3 regions of the Pseudoalteromonas sp. A25 genome follow, and region 2 is predicted to be linked to each of the others. Evidence: predicted binding sites of a transcription regulator. Region 2 holds the regulator's gene; each other region holds the start of a gene.
What was found. The regulator LexA, encoded in region 2, represses DNA repair genes until DNA is damaged. The targets are predictions, from matches to a motif close to TACTGTATNNNNATACAGTA.
Positions count from the first base shown of each region.

Region 1: the regulator LexA is predicted to act here: its motif matches at 4,191-4,210, upstream of GDK41_RS06190 (SulA-like leucine-rich domain-containing protein).
Region 3: the regulator LexA is predicted to act here: its motif matches at 3,833-3,852, upstream of GDK41_RS05135 (YebG family protein).

Region 1 is NZ_AP021846.1:1,372,242-1,378,900, reverse strand. It holds gene GDK41_RS06215 (amidohydrolase family protein) at 1-5, opposite strand, end outside; gene cysB (HTH-type transcriptional regulator CysB) at 154-1,131, opposite strand; gene GDK41_RS06205 (hypothetical protein) at 1,417-2,178, shown strand; gene GDK41_RS06200 (NCS2 family permease) at 2,206-3,495, opposite strand; gene GDK41_RS06195 (tetratricopeptide repeat protein) at 3,614-4,063, shown strand; gene GDK41_RS06190 (SulA-like leucine-rich domain-containing protein) at 4,232-4,669, shown strand; gene GDK41_RS06185 (YchJ family protein) at 4,684-5,142, shown strand; gene GDK41_RS06180 (VC2046/SO_2500 family protein) at 5,145-5,666, opposite strand; tRNA gene GDK41_RS06175 (tRNA-Tyr) at 5,779-5,863, shown strand; gene GDK41_RS06170 (M48 family metallopeptidase) at 5,888-6,565, opposite strand; gene GDK41_RS06165 (ion channel) at 6,657-6,659, shown strand, end outside.
Region 2 is NZ_AP021847.1:363,521-370,179, reverse strand. It holds gene GDK41_RS18210 (alginate lyase family protein) at 1-798, shown strand, start outside; gene GDK41_RS18205 (GNAT family N-acetyltransferase) at 1,581-2,063, opposite strand; gene GDK41_RS18200 (glutathione S-transferase family protein) at 2,451-3,059, opposite strand; gene GDK41_RS18195 (type 1 glutamine amidotransferase domain-containing protein) at 3,069-3,740, opposite strand; gene lexA (transcriptional repressor LexA) at 4,066-4,683, shown strand; gene GDK41_RS18185 (two-component system response regulator) at 4,841-5,761, opposite strand; gene GDK41_RS18180 (response regulator) at 5,754-6,170, opposite strand; gene GDK41_RS18175 (PAS domain-containing sensor histidine kinase) at 6,173-6,659, opposite strand, start outside.
Region 3 is NZ_AP021846.1:1,151,409-1,158,067, forward strand. It holds gene GDK41_RS05120 (fused response regulator/phosphatase) at 1-1,412, shown strand, start outside; gene GDK41_RS05125 (GAF domain-containing protein) at 1,474-2,139, shown strand; gene GDK41_RS05130 (amino acid aminotransferase) at 2,262-3,452, shown strand; gene GDK41_RS05135 (YebG family protein) at 3,508-3,816, opposite strand; gene GDK41_RS05140 (ComEA family DNA-binding protein) at 4,055-4,363, shown strand; gene GDK41_RS05145 (DUF6170 family protein) at 4,388-4,690, opposite strand; gene dsbB (disulfide bond formation protein DsbB) at 4,687-5,202, opposite strand; gene fadR (fatty acid metabolism transcriptional regulator FadR) at 5,384-6,097, shown strand; partial or broken gene GDK41_RS05160 (peroxiredoxin C) at 6,339-6,659, shown strand, end outside.

The DNA.
Region 1 (6,659 bases), on a different replicon from region 2:
TTCATTCTTCTATACATCCAACTAGCTAGTTACTCTAATTAAAAGTTAGATGAATTTTAAAAGGCTTCCATTACACGACATTACAGCGATAAGGTTAGATGCTGCGAACGTGACCAAAAGTAAGTGCGCAGCATGCATTTTTCGATATACCAGTTATTTTACAGGCAACGGAATATCAGCAAATAGCGCATCTACATCGTCCTGATTGCGCAGCAAACTGGCTTTTTCAACCAGATCTTTACTTAAATGAGGCGCGAACCTCTCGATAAAGTCATACATATATCCGCGCAAAAAACTGCCTTTTCTAAAGCCAATTTTAGTTGTACTCGCTTCAAATAAATGACTTGCATCTATGCATACAAGGTCTTGATCTGCAACACTGTCTATGGCCATTGATGCTAACACGCCCACACCAAGCCCTAAACGAACATAGGTTTTAATAACATCTGCATCAGTGGCTGTAAAAACAATATGAGGCTCAAGGCCATGTGCGTTAAACGCTTTATCTAGTTCTGAACGACCAGTAAAGCCAAAAACGTAAGTAATAAGTGGGTATTTTGCTATATCCTGCACACTCAGATTATGCGCTTTTTGTGCCAGTGGATGATCTTTGGCGACCACAATACTGCGATTCCAGTGATAACAAGGTAGCATAACAAGGTCTGAATACAGATGAAGTGCTTCTGTCGCAATGGCAAAGTCTGCGTCGCCACGAGCAGCGGCATCTGATATTTGTTGTGGCGTTCCTTGATGCATATGCAAAGAGACCGCTGGATACTTTTTCATAAACCCTTGAATCACGCCGGGAAGTGCATAACGTGCTTGAGTATGGGTTGTTGCGATATTTAACTTACCTTGATCAGGCAAGGTATGCTCATTCGCGACTGCTTTGATCCCCTCAACTTTTGACAAAATCTCTCGGGCGATGTTAATAATTTCATTGCCCGCGTTTGTCACATGCGTAAGGTGCTTGCCGCTACGGCCAAATATTTGCACACCTAACTCATCTTCTAGCATCCTCACTTGCTTGGATATGCCTGGCTGCGATGTATAAAGACTTTCAGCTGTTGCTGATACGTTTAAATTATGGTTTAAAACTTCTACGATATATCTAAGTTGTTGTAATTTCATAGCTTATTTTTCTTATTAGTTTTTACAAGGCAATGATCACAGCGCGCTACTAGTTTCAGCTTGGGATAGAGCCAATCTTAGTTAGGCTAGCATATTTACTGCAAACGAGATAGCTCTGCTTGCTAGATGATTGTAAACACATAAAATGATTTGATTGGTCTATAATGATAAATAATGATTTTTTAAAAAAATTTCATCCATATGAACGCAAAGCTGTTCAGATTGCAATTAATTGATGTAAGATAAAAATTCATGTTTTGAGTCGTGGTCTAAGAGAAGTCAGTTATGTTTGTTTCTATCATTATTATGTTGATTGTTGCTTTGATCGTTATAGCGGTGTGGGTCAGTGCAGTTCAGCAACACAGAGAGAAGCAAGAGGCTGAACGCAGAAAAGAGCTTACAAAACAGAAAAAAATCATTGAAGAATCGGAAGACATTATTGTAAATAGCTGCAATATACCTATGTCAGAACTTGTGACAAGAGTTCTTCAACGCCGAGTATATGATGCTCTATGTGTAATGGTAGAGCTGTCTCCAACTAATAAAGAATTAAAAAACCGCCTCAACGATGCAAAAGAAAGGTTAAATACTCAGCTTGACCCCGATGCCCAAGCTGATAGCTTAAATTTACCTGAGGCAGACAAACAACTCATTGCTTTAGTTCAAGGAATTAAGCGCCTAAGGCACGTTATTCGCTCCGAGCACTCTAAAGGTAAGGTAGACACGCAACTTTTTGTTGCAGAAGATCGTCGCTTAGAAAAGCTACAATTGCGCATCAATGTGGAAAGCCAGATTAAGCGTGGCGTATCAGCACGCACCGCCAACATGGTTGGCTCAGCTCGTCAGTATTTTGAAAAGGCCTACGCAACAATTAATGCTGTAACCTACAGTGATGAATACGTTACAGAAAGAAAAGCCCAGCTAGAAGCCTATTTAGAAGAAATAAGTACCGAGCTAAAAGCCTCTAATGCGTCGTCAGTTAAGAAGAAAAAAGAGCAAGAACAAGACGACCTAGATGTGTTATTTGCCCCTAAGAAAAAGTGGTAGTATTACCACTTAATCAGTCTATCTTAGTCACTCTAGTGAAAACTTCAGTACAAACAATGCAGTCAAAAGCCAAACACTTGCGCTGACCTCCTCAGCCTTTTTGCAAACGACTTTTATGGCAGTATAAGCGATAAAACCAAGCGCAATTCCATGTGCAATAGAAAATGTCAACGGCGTCATTAACAGCACCACACTAACTGGTATTGCGTCGCTCATGTCATCCCAGTTCACAAATTTTAGATTTTGTAGCATTAGCACCGCAACATATAATATTGCACCAGCGGTCGCATATGCAGGCACCATTTTTGCTAGGGGTGCGAAAAAGGTCATCAGTATAAAGCATATGCCAACCACCACCGCTGTTAACCCTGTTTTACCCCCAACTGACACACCAGATACTGATTCTATGTAAGAGGTAGTTGTCGAAGTGCCAAGCATTGAACCTGCAATTGTCGCACTACTATCAGCACTTAACGCCCGGCCGAGCCTTGGCATTTTGCCTTGCTCATCAGCCAGACCGGCTTTATGTGTTACAGCGACCAAAGTGCCCGAAGTATCAAATAGATCCACAAATAAAAAAGCAAACACAACACTTAACATAGATAACTCAAACGCACTTGCGATATCAAGCTCCATAAGTGTTGGTAATATGCTAGGTGGCATGGAGGTCAACCCTTGGTAGGTTATCAACTCGAGACTCCAAGCAGCTCCCGTAACAAGCATTATACTGATAAGAACACCGCTTTTTATGTCTCGGAACATGAGTGCTGCGATGATAAAAAAACTAAAAATTGCGAGTAATGGCCCTGCTTGTGTAATGTCGCCAAGTTGCACTAAGGTAGCTGGATTTGCAACGATGATCCCTGCATTTTTGAGTGCTATTAATGCTAAAAAGGCCCCTATACCAGTGGCAATTGCCTGCTTTAAAACGAGCGGAATTGCTTGTATAACCCACTCTCTAATTTTAAAAATACTCAATAGCAAAAATAGACAACCAGATAAAAACACCGCTCCTAACGCTGATTGCCAAGAATGTCCCATACCAAGTACAACACCATAGGTGAAAAAAGCATTCAGCCCCATACCCGGCGCTAAAGCTAATGGGTAATTGGCCCAAAAGCCCATAATAAAACAACCAATAGCCGCCGCGATACAGGTAGCAACAAATGCTGCACCCATATCCATACCAGCCTGGGCGAGCATAAGCGGATTTACAAAAATGATATAAACCATAGTCACAAAGGTTGTTAAACCAGCCAGTACCTCAGTTTTAATACTCGAGCCCTGTTGTCGAATGGCGAAAATGCGTTCTAACATATCAATGGTTATAAATTGGAAACAAGTGTTTGGATTTTAACATAAATCACTGGTTTATTCGGACAATTTCGTTAAAATTCAACTACACTTCTAATAAGTTTATTATTGCGGTTAGACTATGGAACGAGAACAATTTGAAAATTCGGCCAGCCAAGATTTGGAGCAACAACTGCTCAACGTGCTTAACTTTGTTACTGCGCCGATAAACAGTGATGCACAGCTGCCTGAAGATAACGATCCACAAGCCGCACTTAAAAAAGGCCTTTACTACCTAAAAGAGCAGGCGTATCCGCTGGCAGCTAAATGGTTTCGCATGGCTGCAATGTCGGGCAATAATAAAGCGCAGTTTTATTTAGGCTTGCTGTTTGTCAAAGGTCAAGGCGTGCCGCAAAGCCCTTTCCACGCTATGGCTTGGCTGGTACTCGCCCAAAGCCAAGGTATGGAAGCTGCTGATGCGATGATTGAGCAACTCAAACCTCACCTATCTACCAAACGCATTAAAGATGCCCATTGTTACGCCGCCACATTGTACGAGCAAATTCACCAACTCTCATTTATTAAATCTTAATCCTCCCATAAAATTAGTTTTTATTTATCAAATACATGAAAAGCAGAGTGAAGTTTAGCTCTGCGCTTTGATTTGCATTTGTATAAAAAACTAACAATTTTTCCTTGCATCTAATTACTGTATAAACTACTGTATACACATACTGTATATAACACCAGTGAGTTGATTATGTTACACGCAAGTTCAGTTTTAAAAGCACCATCAGATTTAGCGCAGGCAGCTGTTACTAACCATCATGTTGTAAAAACATCTGATGACATATGTGCTAGCTTAGAGTTATTGAAAATTGTTCATCAATGTAATCAAAAGAAAGGCTGGACATTATTAATTGCCCCAGACAATGTTCCCAATAAGGCAATGATGGATAGCTGTTCAATTGACGCAAGTAAACTGCTAGTTATCAGGAAAAAGCACATTCTAGACCTTAATTATGTTCTTACATCAGCCTTAAACAATGGTAATTTTGCAGCAGTGATCACTTGGACTGATATCCTTTCTCCTAGTGAACTTGCGACAATGCGCTTACCCTCTTCAAATACAGAAATTTATTGCTTTTCTAAAACCGTTGATAAAGAAACATGTACAATAAGCACATTGATGTCTTAACTTTGTAAGAGCTTATGTGTTATTGCTCAAGTAATACCCCTTTTGAAGAATGTTGTGGGCCATTCATTAACAGCTCACACCTACCCACTACTGCCGAACAACTAATGCGCTCTCGCTACAGCGCTTACTGTACAAAAAATGCGGAGTATATAAGAGCAACCTATGTTCAAAATGAACAGCAACACCATAGCGTTGAAGATATTTTGGCATTTGCCGATGTTGCTCAGTTTATTAAGTTGGAAATAATCGATACGGGCAGCACCTCTGAAGCAAGCTATGTGGAATTTAAAGCAACTTATATTGCTGAAAACAAGGTTTGCATGCTTCACGAGAAATCTTTGTTTGTTAAGGAGTCTGAGCAGTGGAAGTATCTGGATGGTACAATTTTACCAACTTTAGAAACTAAAATAGGCAGAAACGACGAATGCCCGTGTGGCAGTGGTAAAAAATATAAAAAATGCCACAGCAACTAAATTTAAGCGCTTAGTTGCAATGCACTTTGCATGTGCCCACCCGCTATTTGGTCGTAAAAGCCCGCTGCATTCATAGCGGGTTTTTCTTCGACCGAATGACCACTTTTTACCGCTTCTAAGCGCTTTCTCACAGCAATATCGCAGTTGTCTACAACAACCAATGGAATGTGCGTCTTATCATTACGAACGGCTAGGGGCTCTGGGCGTAAGCAGTCTTGTAATTTCAATGATACTAAACTGCTTTGCTCAAGCACTTTTGCATTGTTTTGACCAATCAATATATCAAATTGTTCAGGCGCCAGAGCGCGTTGTGGGCCAATTTGTAATTCTTTTTTTAGGGCGTACTCTGATAAATCAGCTTCATCTGCTTGGGTTTCAGGTAGGTGAAACTGGCTAAAATCTAATGCATCTTGAGAAAGCATTGCCAATAACATTGCAAAGTCTGCTCTGCGATGCTCAGCCACACTGACTGACAAAGCGCTACCAAGCTGATCTTCTCTGGTTAAGACTGCATCAAGTTGCATAGAGTTTCACCAATTAATTACGAATCTATGCTTTTATCGGCATTTTTTAAAATTTCTTTAGCAGTTTTCTTTACTTAATAAGAAACTTTGATATTATCACCGCCGTTGTTTAGGAGGGGTTCCCGAGCGGCCAAAGGGATCAGACTGTAAATCTGACGGCACTGCCTTCGCTGGTTCGAATCCAGCCCCCTCCACCACTTTTTATTGCTTTCATTATCCCTTTATTCTTTATCTATAAATAACTGTTTGCCGTTAACTTTGAACCAATTTACTGCGTCTTTGTAATTACTGTCGTACTCAGCTACCAGTGACCAAAACGCGCTGTTATGCGCCATTACATGACAATGAGCTAGTTCATGTATCAAAACGTAATCAATCATTCGTTTAGGTGCACCTGCGAGTAATACGTTAAAGGTAAGTGCTTTTTGACTCGAACAACTCCCCCAGCGACTTTTATATTCGCGAAATTTAACACTTTCAACCGGTGCGTTCATCTGTAAGCTCAAAGCATATAAGCGGCTATCAATATAGTATTCAAGTTCAGTTGCTAACAATTGCAATAACGCCTTACGAATTGACTGAATTGTTGATTTTGCCGTTGTTCGTATGACCACTTTTTTTAGTTGATGGTCGATACGTGAAGACATTTTACTATCACAAATAAATTCGTATTCATCACCAAAAACACACACTTTGCCACTATGCCAAGGAGCTTGTTGCTGTGCGCCCTTTGCAATAATTTGCCGCTGCTTTGCTACCCACGCTTTTTTTGTCGCAAGCCAACGTTCAATACCGTTGATGCAGGCACCTTGTGGCGCATAAACCAAAATCCCTTGGTCGGTGACTCTTAAGGCAATTGTTTTGCGTTTTTTACTGAGTTTTAGTTGATATTCAAACATATTGATTTTAAAAAAATTACATCGCTTCCATTCTACCGCGCTAATTAGCTGCTAATCTATTAAAATAAATAGGCAAAAGGATCAGGTATCTATG
Region 2 (6,659 bases):
GCACCTATGTCTGATATCGATGCGGTTGATGGTGTTGAAAGAGTTAATTTGAGATATGCACTACCGTCTACAGTCATAGCTTGGCATTCATTAAAATCTCACCGAGACATTGAATTACCTCAACTTGAGGCGATACAAAACTTCTTCGAGCAGTGGGCTCAAAAAATATATGTATCTCAAGCTCATGCGATAGGTTCAGATATGCCGACGCTATTAGAGCAAGGTAACATAGGCTGGTTAGGTGATTTGGGTCTAATGATGCTGGGAGTGACAGAAAATAACGATGACTACTTTAGAAGAGGTATTGCGCGCTATTTTATGATTTTAGATAAACAAGTTAGAGCTGATGGCTCAATAGTTTTTGAATCACAGCGAGGAGACTCTGCGCTAGGTTATTCTACATCAGCGCTCGCGTCTGTCATTATGATGGCAGAGGTTGCAGCGATGCAGGGTTATGACCTGTATTCGGTTGAGATAGATGGCAAATCAATAGAGACGATGATTGACTTCAATTTAAGGGCTTACTCTGATAACGAGCTGTATCACCAGTATACTCAATATCAAAACCCATTTTTTGCCTCGCCGGAGCAATTAAAAAATTGGAACAACCAAACCTATGAGAATTTTGATTTAGAAACCAATCAGTTTTTACTGTCGGCTTTGGAAGCCTATAAAAGAAGATTTCCAAATAGTGCAATGACAGCTTTGGCTAAATCGATGTTCCCTGAGAGCGAGTATGTAAGGTTTGTTGAAACCTCAAATGGTGGCATTCACACGTGTGACTATCGAAAACTGTAAATGTGTAATACCAATCCGCTTAACTAAGTGGCCTTTTTAGGTTATGAAATCTTGTTGGTAGCTGGGCAAAAATTTTGTTATTTATTTGTTTTAAATGAGAAACTTTTAACGCTAGCCGCATTGTATTTTACCTTTGAAAAGAATAACAGTTATTGCGGGTTGGTATAACTCAAGGCTTTGAAAAATTAGCTCGTTTAGGAAAGGTCGATACGCAAAGGGCCGATGAGTAGTTGATAGGGGCAGGGATTCGCTGCGATTATCTAAACGAACGAGCAACGGCAGTAAGCTGAAATAGGCTGTTATACCGATTTACCGAAAAGTATTGACCACTAAACCCAGTCTAAAGATAAATATGATCCTTTTCTTGAGCGCTCTTTAATTTCTAGTCCAATGTTTAGTTCATTTAGTGAATGTTGAATCTCGGAAAGGCTATCAGCACCAATATGTTTATCTATTAAAATTTTTAAAGGTGACAAAGTGCTATCCTTTTCAGTGTTTACCAGACAGCTTATTCTCTACCATTTTAGTGGTTCATAACCCCCTAAAATTGCGGATACTACATTGCCTTATAATTCCACTCAAAATTCTGTTTATAAACAACAAACAAAAATAGCCAAAATCGCGGCTTGCTTCTTTATTCTCAAACAGCGACTAATAATGTTATTAGACAAAATCACAAGCTGCATATCAGATTAGATTTTAGCTAGCTTGTCGACACTTTAAGCGCTTAGCTGTAAACCAATTCATCGCGTGGTATGCACTGTATTTGGGTCCTAATTTAACTAAACCAGAAACTTATGCATAATATGACTATCGACATACCCCAACTGTGGGTGCTTATAGGCTTTGGGAATTGTACCTATAATGCTATAACCAAGTCTTTGCCATAAACGTATAGCACCTTCATTGGTGCTTACCACGCTGTTAAATTGCATGGCTTCAAATCCCATTTCTTTGGCTATACGTTGCGAGTGTTCACAGAGCTTTTGCGCAATACCTTGGCCTCTTGCGGCTTCGCTGACCATATAGCCACAATTACAAATATGACTGCTTGGGCCCATGGCGTTAGCTTTGAGGTAATACGTGCCTAAAACTACACCGTCAACTTTATAAGCAAAAGCTTTGAGTGGTGATTGGCACCAAAGTTGATAAGCCTCTTCAAATGACATGTTTGAGTCAAATGCGTAGGTTTGCTGTGCTTGTATGATGTTTTTAAAGGTGGGCCAAAAGTTGCGAAAGTCTTTTTGTGTTATTGCGGTGATCATATTCTCTTCCTAAAAACCATTCTGTTTTGCCAATGCTGATTGTTTGCCTGTAATGGGTTCTTAAACAAGTTCAGAATGACGCTAAGCGAGTACCGAGTGACGAAATGGGTGTGCAATAACAGCACAGTACTCAAGCATGCCCCCGTTAGTTATCGGCTAAAGTGAGGACCTCACATACAAGCAGCGTTACTCAGTGTGATAATCAATACCACTTTTAGGGGTATTTTGCACGGTTGTTTGAAGACAATGCGCCTTTGACTATTTTGCAAACACAATAGGTCCAAAGCAAATCAAAACGCCAGCATTTATAAATGAAAAACTCGCGCTCTGTACATAACAGCGTCGCGAGTTTAAACCTTTAAAACTGAATAATGAAAACTTAACTCATTAGCCAAACGCGCGGGCTTTTTTATACGCTTCTCTACTTTGCATATCACCAAGATAGCGGGTGATATTATCGTGCCCTTCAAGTAAATTTAAGCTATCGGCGATTTCTAACGAAATTGTCATCATAATATCAGCGGCAGAAAACTGCTCGCCAGCGAAGTAGTTTTGCTTTGCAAGCACATTATCTATATATGAGAAATCTAGGTTTAACTCTTTGCTGATATAACCATCCATCGGTTTGGTGCCATCTCGCTGTTCCATGTTCATAAGTAAACGGGCAATAATTGGCAAGCCTAAAGACCCTTCAGCAAAGTGCAGCCACTCTAAGTATTGAAAGTATGCTTTGGAACCCTTCTCTGGGCGCAAATACTCACTTGGTGCTTGATCAAGAATATACTCAATGATTGCGCCCGACTCGCAAAGCACCAAACCATTATGTTCAATAATAGGTGCTTTGCTTAGTGGGTGAACTTTTGCCAAGCTTGCTGGGGCCAAACGCGTTGCGCTATCACGTTCGTGCCGCTCAACTTCGTAGGGCAGGCCAAGCTCTTCTAATAGCCATAAAATTCGCGTTGAGCGAGATTGATTTAGGTGGTGTACTTTTATCATTTTCAGCTCTTATGACAATAGCTTTACTAAAGCTTCGCCCACAGCATGAGCGCTTGTTGGATTTTGGCCTGTAATGACACGGTCATCTTCAATTACAAATTCACCCCAAGGTTGTACTTTGCTGTATTTTGCTGCGTTACGAGTGAGCGATTCTTCTAATAAGAATGGAATATCATTAATAGTGCCAAAGTCTATTTCTTCTTCTCGGGTAAATGCGGTAACGTGTTTGTTAGCAAGTAAAGGCTCACCATTGCTTAATGTAATTGGTAATAATGCCGCTGGGCCATGGCATACTGCTGCAATGATACCGCCCGCTTCATAATGTTTTGCTGCCATGCCCCCAATGTCTTTATTGATTGCTAAGTCAGATAATAAGCCAAAGCCACCCGGGTAGAAAATCGCATCATAATCTTCAATATTCACCTGTGAAGCGACTAAGGTATTGTCGATCTGTGCTTTGAACGAAGAGTCACTTAATACTTGGCTATTCACGTCATCGCCTTCGATGTCTGTGCCGTAAAGAGGCGCCTTGCCACCTTGTATAGAGGCAATATCAAACGCAATGCTGTTGCTGTTCAATACATGAACCACGTGCGTTAGTTCTGGAGCATAGGTACCATTTGCCTGTTCTGTAGTGCCTAGTGTTGCATGGTTAGTAACTGGAATAAGTACTTTTTTCATAATGATTACCTTTGTATAAACGCCATCGACAATGAGATGAATCTCACACTATATTGATCTTTTAAAAATAACAATGAGTAGGCATGGCGAAACACTTTTGCTGTATAGCAAAAATAACATCGAGCAGACGTTATTAAGGTTCAAATACAGCTGATAAACGTGGTCAGTCGATAAAAAAACAGAGACCGTACCTTTTTGTATAAAAGGAATTTAAAAGCATATTGTTAGTTTAGAAATAATACTTTGATATTTCCCCTTCACCCATTGCGATTTTCTATTAACTGTATATACTCACAGTAAATGTACTGTATGGAAAACCAGTTGTATGCGTCCACTTACAAAAAGACAAGAACAAGTATTTGAACTAATCAAGGTGTTTATTAAAGATACGGGAATGCCTCCGACTCGAGCTGAGATTGCAGAAGCACTAGGGTTTAAAAGCGCGAATGCAGCCGAAGAGCACTTGAAGGCGCTAGCCAAAAAAGGTGTGATTGAAATGGTGCCTGGTGCGAGCCGTGGGATTAGATTAGTTGAAGAAATAGAGAAAGAAGATCCAGGACTACCTCTGATTGGGCGCGTAGCTGCTGGGGAGCCGATTTTAGCGCAGCAGCATGTAGAAACGCATTGCCAAATTGATGCTCACTTATTTAAACCAGCAGCCGATTACTTACTCAGAGTAAATGGTATGAGTATGAAGGATATAGGTATTTTAGACGGAGATTTGCTAGCAGTTCACAGTACTAAAGTTGCAGAAAATGGTCAGGTTGTTGTTGCTAGAGTTGAAGATGAAGTAACTGTTAAAAGATTGGAGAAGGCGGGGAAAAAAGTGCTTTTACATGCTGAAAATGAAGAGTTTTCGCCAATCACTGTTGATTTGGAGTATCAGTCTTTTGAGATTGAGGGCCTTGCTGTCGGCATTATTCGAAATAATAGCTGGGTTTGATATTGCAGAAGTTTTTTGATCGTGCTCCGAGTATTTGATACAGAGATATATTGACGAGCCTCATCCAATATCTATTTATGATGGCTTTTTATGGCCCTGCATAGCTCTACTGAAAGCGTGATGGAAAGCAGCTGATATTTACGATGATATGTGTTCGTCAATCTTTGTCCTTGCATATTCGAAAAGGTTTTCCCGCTTCTTTTGCTTCATACATCGAGGCATCGGCGTTTTGTATTAATTTGCTTTCGGTTTCGCCATCATCAGGAAAGAGTACCGCGCCTATACTCACTTCTAGGTGTATTTCATGGATTTGATTGTTGCTTCCTTCGATGCAGTAATTATCGGCAAGTAAGCTATACTTGTGCTGTGCCAGTTTCATGAGTTGGTTTTTGTCCGCTATATGTGGCGCGATTATAACGAACTCGTCTCCACCATACCTGGCTACAAAATCAGATGTTCGACGAAACATTTTTAGTTTCGCAGCAATGCCTCTTAAGAGCTGATCTCCAGCTTGATGCCCTAACTCATCATTAACGGCTTTAAAGTTATCTAAATCGATAAACAGCAAACCAAAACTTGTATCGTACCTGATAGCATCTTGAACATACTTATGTAGTTCGTTATCGAATGAGCCTCGGTTATTGAGCATAGTGAGTTTATCCATTACAACCATATTCTCTAGATTACGCTGCAATTCGAATCTCTCTTTTGAAAAAATGATTGTTCTAGCTAACAGAGAACTCGTTAGTTCATGTTTTGGAATGTAATCTTGAGCACCTAACTGGATGGTTTGCTCTCCAATTCTCTCATTTGAGTCGCCAGTGAGCACAACGATGGGAATGTTTGGCACGAAGTGTTTGACGGTAATAAGAGTGTTGAGCCCTGAGCTGTCTGGTAAATTGAGGTCAATGAGCAGAATGTCAGGTGAACATTGCCGTGTAGCTAATTTTAATGTAGCAAGGTTTTTTAAAGACTTAAGCTTAAACTGATGACGCCCATTATGGTTCACGAGGAACTGCTGTATTAAGTAAATATCATCTTCATTATCTTCTAAAAGATAAATTAGCCATTTATTCATTGTTGCTCCTAGCAAAGTGATTGTAAGTGAACCAGTATTTAGTAAGCACTTCGAGCAGCTCAATTAGGTCAACTACCTTACTAGGTTTTGTTATATATGACTTGGCGCCTAACGAGAAAGCGTGTTCAATATCAGAAGGCTGACTCGATGTTGTGTAACTAATTATACATAACTTATTGACCAAGCCCCTTTGCTTAATGTGCTTTAAGGCTTCTAGCCCCCCCATTTTTGGCATGTTTAAGTCTACAAGATAGAGCTTATCTCCCTTGAGACCGTGAGTATCTATATATTCCAAAAGCTGTTCACCATTTTGTAATACGATCAGATTTGGCTTTGGAGTAATGTATTCACATGCAGTTGTAAATAGGTAAACATCATCGGTGTCGTCATCCACTAATACTATATCCATACTTACCCCCGAGTGCTTGGTAGGTTAATAATAAAAGTGGTACCGTTACTCTTGTGACTTCGACACGCAATACTCCCGTTATGCAGTTTTATTATTTCTTTGCACATAGCTAATCCGATACCACTGCCTGAATATGTTACTCCATTGTCTAACCGTTTAAATGGCTCAAAGATACTCTGCCAATATGGTTCCTGAATGCCTATACCATTGTCTTGGTAATATATGATGATTTGATTGTCTCTAAGTTCGCTAAATACTTTTATTCTTGGTGTTATATCGCTCTCGATGAATTTAAGGCTATTTGCGATGAGGTTTTGGAACACCTGAACGAAGAGAGAGTTGTCTACTTCTAGAAGCTGATCTGGCGTGTCTACGGTAATTTGAGCTTTAGTTTCCTCAATCGCACAGCTGATCTGCTCGCATGTATCATCGATAAGGTTGCCTAAGGTTGTCTCGATAGGAATTAGTTTCTGTGATTGTAATCTAGAT
Region 3 (6,659 bases), on a different replicon from region 2:
TTATAACCACATTAGAAGATCGTAACAGCTTTGAAAAGTGTTTAGCGGTTGGCGGTGATGACTTCATTCATAAGCCTTTTGATAAAGTCATTTTGTCAGCCAAAATTAAGGCGCATGCTCGTACGCGAAGGTTGAGTCAAGAAGCGAATCAACAAAAAAAACAGTTGGAATACCATTACAATCAAATAGAGCGCGAGCATGAGATAGTTGAGCATATTTTTAGCAATGCGTTAGATCAATCATCAAAATATAACCAATACTGCGATTACCACTTGTCACCCGCATCGATGTTTAACGGTGATATGTTTCTAATGGGTAAAAGCCCTATGGGTGGGTTTTATTGCCTGCTTGGGGATTTTACGGGGCATGGACTTGCTGCGGCTGTCGGCGCATTACCTGCGTCTCGTATTTTTTATGCGATGGTAAGTAAAGGGATGGCTGTTAACGATATCGCTTTTGAGCTAAACCAGGTTTTAAGCTCTTTGTTACCGAGCAACATGTTTTGTGCAGCAGCAATAGTAGAGTTGAGTGAGTCTGGTAAGAGCCTTTCTGTTTGGATAGGGGGGATACCAGATCTGTACTTGATCGATGAACAAGGCAATGTAATTAAAACCCTTGAATCACAGCATATGGCTTTGGGTATCTTGGATAGTGATGAATTTGAACGTAACACGATTCATTTAGAAGTTGATGCGACCAAAAGGTTGGTGATGGCCACTGATGGTATTATTGAAACCGAGAATAACCAAGGAGAAATGTTTGGTGAAGAGCGTCTAAAGCATGCTTTAAAAAGCATGGTACATATTTCGACTGAGCAGATAGTTAACTACACACAACAATTCTCAGAACACAGTGCTCAGCAAGACGATTTAAGTGTGGCAATTATTAATTGCTTACCCAACAAAGCGATTTGTAAAGCCCCTATCGAATATTCGACATTACCTTTTGAGTTAACAGTTGACGTTGACCAAACCAATATTGTTAGCGCAGATCCTGTGCTCGAGTTAGTTGATACCTTGAGTAAAATTAAGGGAGTGGGAGAACATAGGTCAAATATATTTTTGTTGCTTTCTGAGGCATACAATAATGCGGTCGATCATGGTGTTTTGGGTTTAGATTCAAACATAAAAGATAGTGATGATGGCTTTTTGGAGTTTTATCAACAGCGAGCAGAAGCATTAACCAACCTTAAACATGCATCCGTTGTAGTACGTGTGCAGTACGCTCCCCAAACGCACTCTATTTCGTTTACTATTCGTGACTCCGGTAAAGGTTTTCGGCAAAAAACAAAATATGATGCTGATTTAAAACAAGAGCATGGCCGTGGCATTAGTCTACTACATGAAATAGCCCAGCAAATAAGGTTCAATAGCTCTGGTAATGAAGTCACAATTGTTTATTCATTACAGTAAATACTATTTTAAAAGATCTATTCACATGTTAGTCTATCCAAAAAGATGTTTGGATGGCTAGATGGTTTCTTTATACCTTTCTCGAACTGGATTGTCGGTAGACCCGCAAACAGTAGAACTTGCGCTTGGTAAACTTGATGAGTTTTTAAATGATGAACGTAACGCTCATGACGCGATATGGTCATACCTTATTCCTGAGCTTGGAGAAGGGGGGGCGTGTAGTCTATTTGGTCACCTTCAGGATGAACCTTTCCAGCTGAGCTCTTTTCTTGCATATAATGACCAATCAAATGGTGCTTTAAGCCGATTACAATCCATAGTCGCATTTGTAAAACAAGTTACTGATGTTGACTGGTTTGGCATTTATCAAACGAGACAAACAGCCCAAGGTCAGCAATTACTCAAGCTTGCTTATTGTGGGGCACCCAGTCGCCCATTATTTCCAATAAATGAACAGTTCGCAGCAACGAGTAACAATGTGCAAGTTGTGATGAGCGCTCAAGCACGAGTTATTAATGATGTGCAGGAGTATGTTGCTGGCGGTGGAGAGTATTATACTTGTGACCCAAAAGTGCAGTCTGAGAGTTGCTTACCATTGTTTGATAGCACAAACAACTGTATTGGTATTATCGATGCAGAAGTGTTTAGCAAAGATTTTTTTACACCGAATGTATTAGCTTTACTAATTGCGGTATGTATTAAAATCCCTCGATATCTACCTGAGTGATTACGCTCGTTTTGGCAAATATTTATGTTAATATGAGCCGAGTTTAAACCCCATAGTTCGACAATTTCTAGTGCATGAGCAGCATGACTATTGTTGATATAACATAAAATAAGAGATGACCCATGTTCAGTGAACTAAAACCACTACCTACAGATCCTATCCTTGGCTTAATGGCAGCTTATAAGCAAGATACAAACCCGAACAAAATTGATTTAGGTGTTGGGGTTTATAAAGACGAACAGGGTGATACACCTGTACTGCGTGCGGTGAAGCGAGCAGAAGCATTTCGACTAGAAAATGAGAAAACCAAGTCATACATTGGGTTGGCGGGTAACTTAGATTTTTGTCAGAAAATGGAGTCATTGCTACTTGGCGAGCACAGTGCTTTGTTGGCAAACCGGGTTCGTACTGCACAAACCCCAGGTGGCACTGGCGCTTTGCGTGTTGCTGCAGAGTTTATTAAGCGTTGTAACACGAATGCAACTGTGTGGGTAACTACACCAACTTGGGCTAACCATATTAGCTTATTTGAAGCAGCTGGCTTAAACGTTAAAGAGTACCCTTATTATGATTATGAGAATAAGGGGCTATTATTTGACGAAATGATTAATACGTTAAAGCAAGTGCCAAAAGGCGATGTTGTATTACTTCACGCATGTTGTCATAACCCAAGCGGTATGGACTTAAATGAGCAACAATGGAAAGTTGTAGCTGAACTTGCTAAAGAAGTCGGATTTACACCATTAGTCGATATTGCATATCAAGGTTTTGGAAGCAGTTTAGATGAAGATGCTAAAGGACTTCGTCTGCTGGCTGACAGTGTTGAAGAAATGCTTATTTGCTCGTCATGTTCTAAAAACTTTGGTTTATACCGCGAGCGCGTTGGTGCTTGCTCTTTGATAGCAAAAGATGCTGTGACGGCTGATATTTCAAATTCGGTATTGCTAAGTGTGGTGCGTAGTATCTACTCAATGCCACCTGCACACGGTGCAGATATCGTAAATACGATCCTGAGCAGTGATGAACTGACGCAAATGTGGCACGAAGAACTTGATGAAATGCGCACTCGTATTAACGGTTTACGCACTTTAATTAAAGATAGCTTAGCTGCTAAAGGTGTTGCTCAAGACTTCACTTTTATTGATCGCCAAAACGGCATGTTTTCGTTCTTAGGAATTAATAAAGAACAAATTGAGCGTTTACAAAAAGAGTATGCGATTTATATCGTTGGTTCTTCACGAGTGAATGTAGCTGGTGTGAGCCATGCTAACATTAACTACTTTGCAGATGCAGTCGCAGCTGTGTTGAAATAAGTAATAGTCATATTAAAAGCCGCAAAATGCGGCTTTTTTATTGTCATTTAAAAAGTTATGCTTCTTTTAGTTTCGCTACTTTATCTGTGTCAGCTGTGGGCTTCTCTTTTTTTACGGCTACCTGTTTTGCTGCTGGCTTAGCACCTTTTAAAACAGCTAAAAAGTCATCTTTTTGTTTTGCAATTTCTAGGGCCAAAGACTCAACTTGTTGTTCACTTAAAGGTACGTCCACTTTAGTGAGCATTTGTTCAAGAGACTCAGCTACATCTAACATTTTGTCGTATGCATCAGCCTCTTTTTTACTGGTAAAGGTCATGCGCTCGACTCCGTTTCTTTCAACCACATACTTAACAATAACAGCCATGATCACTCCTGCTAAACACTGTTTTTTTATACAGTAAATGTTTGTGTGGTATTATGCAAGCGTTAATTAATTACAATTCCATGAATTAGCATGTCCGAATGTAAAGCAATATAAATAGGGTTGCTGTGAAATCATCCTTGACAAACCTTGAATGGTTTTCTTTATTTAAAGTCCATTGTGATGAACTTAGAGCGTTACATTGGAATATTCAAAGGACGAAACTAGTTAAGGAACTACTATGATGCAAACAATTTTACTTGTTGTAACCCTTATTATTGGTGTTGGAATTAGCACTAATTCAGCCGCTCAAGAAGTTAAAGACACGGAGTCTTTTCACTTGGTAGAGCCAGCTTCACAAATAATCGATATAAACTCCGCTAATATTGAGCAGTTGATAACATTGCCTGGGGTTGGAGCGAAAAAGGCCCAAGCAATTATCGACTTTCGTGAAAAATATGGCAGATTTGATAGTTTGGATTCATTACAACAAGTTAAAGGGATAGGCGCTAATATTGCCGCTAAATTAGAGGGAAAAATACGTTTTTAAAAAACGAGGGGCCGTTTGGCCCCATTAAGTTTGGTCTGATTTGAATTGCTCGATTGCTTCTTCAAATTTTGTTTTTGCGAATGCTATTTCAATAGGTGTAGTCAATAAAGGGTAACTTAGCCCGGCGGCCAATAAAATGGGCAGTAAAGTCCAGCCCTCAAAATAGGCTAAGGCAATGAAAAAAGGAGTGAGTACACTTAACTTCGCAATGCGTAAGAGCACTTTCTTTGTGCTGGGTAATGTTTCTAAGGCAATTGCTAGTATTTGCTGTCTATCTCTGAGTTTATAGCCATCAAGCGCTTTTATTGTACTTAAACGCAAATTCATTTTGATTTCACCAACACGGTTGAGGCTATCACTACAATAAAGGCTAAACTGTAGAACCCAAATATTACTTCCATCCAACCTGGCATACTTAAGCCCATAAATGACCAATCAATATTGCCACAATCACCAGTTGCTGCAAAAAATGCCGGGAACCACTCATGCAATGGCATAAAAGCAGGGAAGTTCGGAACGATGTCACATGTGAAGGCGAAAGGATCCGTGGTGGTTTGCATATCAATGTGTTCACGAGCGATAAGCCACCCCCAGATACTACTGACTCCCCAAATCGCAAAACCAGCGCCTTTGCATAGCCAGTTTGATGGAGCGAAATATCCTACAATACCTGCTGCCAGCAACCCAAGCATGGCTGTACGTTGATATATGCACATAATGCATGGCTCTAACCCCATAACGTATTGAAAATATAGTGCTGTGACTTCAAATAATGCTGCGCTCAAAGCAAGTAAAGCCCATGCCTTTTTAGACGATGACAGGGTGCTAAGCCAATTCATATCAACTCCTCAATGTTATTTAGGTCGCTATTATGAGCCATAAATTATTTGAACTGCAACTAATCTCGTTACAGATAATGGCTTAGTTGAATCATCTTCTTTGCTTGTTAGTTGGAAATCATCTGGTACAATCAGTGGATTGCAGAGAGTGCGTTCACATATTCTAAAAAAGTGGTGCTAAATGAGAATTTTCAAAGCCAAAAGCCCAGCCGGATTTGCTGAGGAGTATATTGTTGAATCTATATGGAATGGAGAATTTCCACCTGGTTCTATTTTACCCGCAGAGCGAGAATTGTCTGAGCTAATTGGCGTTACAAGAACTACTTTGCGTGAAGTACTTCAACGTCTTGCTCGTGATGGTTGGTTGACTATTCAGCATGGTAAGCCAACTCGAGTGAATAATTTTTGGGAAACATCAGGATTAAACATTTTAGAGACACTTGCTCGCCTTGACGAAGACAAAATGCCTGAATTAACCGATCAGTTATTGTCTGCTCGTACTAATATTAGTGCTATTTATACACGTGCTGCAATTAAGTTTAATCCTGAGTCTGTTATAGACATCTTATCAAAAAGCGATGAATTAGAAGATTCAGCAGAGGCGTTTGCTGAATACGATTATAGGGTACACCATCAACTGGCTATTGCGGGCAACAACCGTATTTATGTTCTGGTATTGAATGGTTTTAAAGGGTTGTATTCTAAAATCGGTGGTCATTACTTTTCAGATCCTCGTACCAGAGAGCTTGCTAGACAATTTTATAAAGATTTAACCGCGCTAGCAGAAGAAAGAAACCACGACGGCGCAATTTCATTAATGCGTAAGTATGGTCATAAAACGGGCGAAATTTGGCAGCAACTTCGTGGTGAAATGCCCGATAACATTATGGATTAGCAATATCTATTTTGAGCCTCGTTTTACGAGGCTTTTTTTTGCCTATATTGCAGGGTCATCAAAAAAATAGATTATAGTTATCGTTTAATTCGATTGTTATTTTTGGTAGAGGCAGCATAAACTGATGCCACAATTTTTGGGGTTGTTTTTTTTAAGTTTGCCTCAATATAGCTAACAATGCTTAAGTGCATGGATATGTGCTAAGCAATTGGACAAAAAACCTAACTATTTGGAGAAAACAATGGGTGTATTAGTTGGCCGTCAGGCTCCAGACTTTACAGCAGCAGCAGTACTAGGTAATGGCGAGATCGTAGATAGCTACAATCTTCATGAAAACATCAAAGGTAAAAAAGCAGTTATCTTCTTTTACCCACTAGACTTCACTTTTGTTTGCCCGTCTGAGTTGATCGCGTTTGATAAGCGTTTTGAAGAATTTCAAAAACGTGGTGTAGAAGTAATTGGTGTTTCTATCGACTCTCAATTCTCACACAATGCATGGCGTAATACTCCTGTAAACGAAGGTGGTATTGGTCCGGTGAAATACGCACTTGTTGCAGACGTG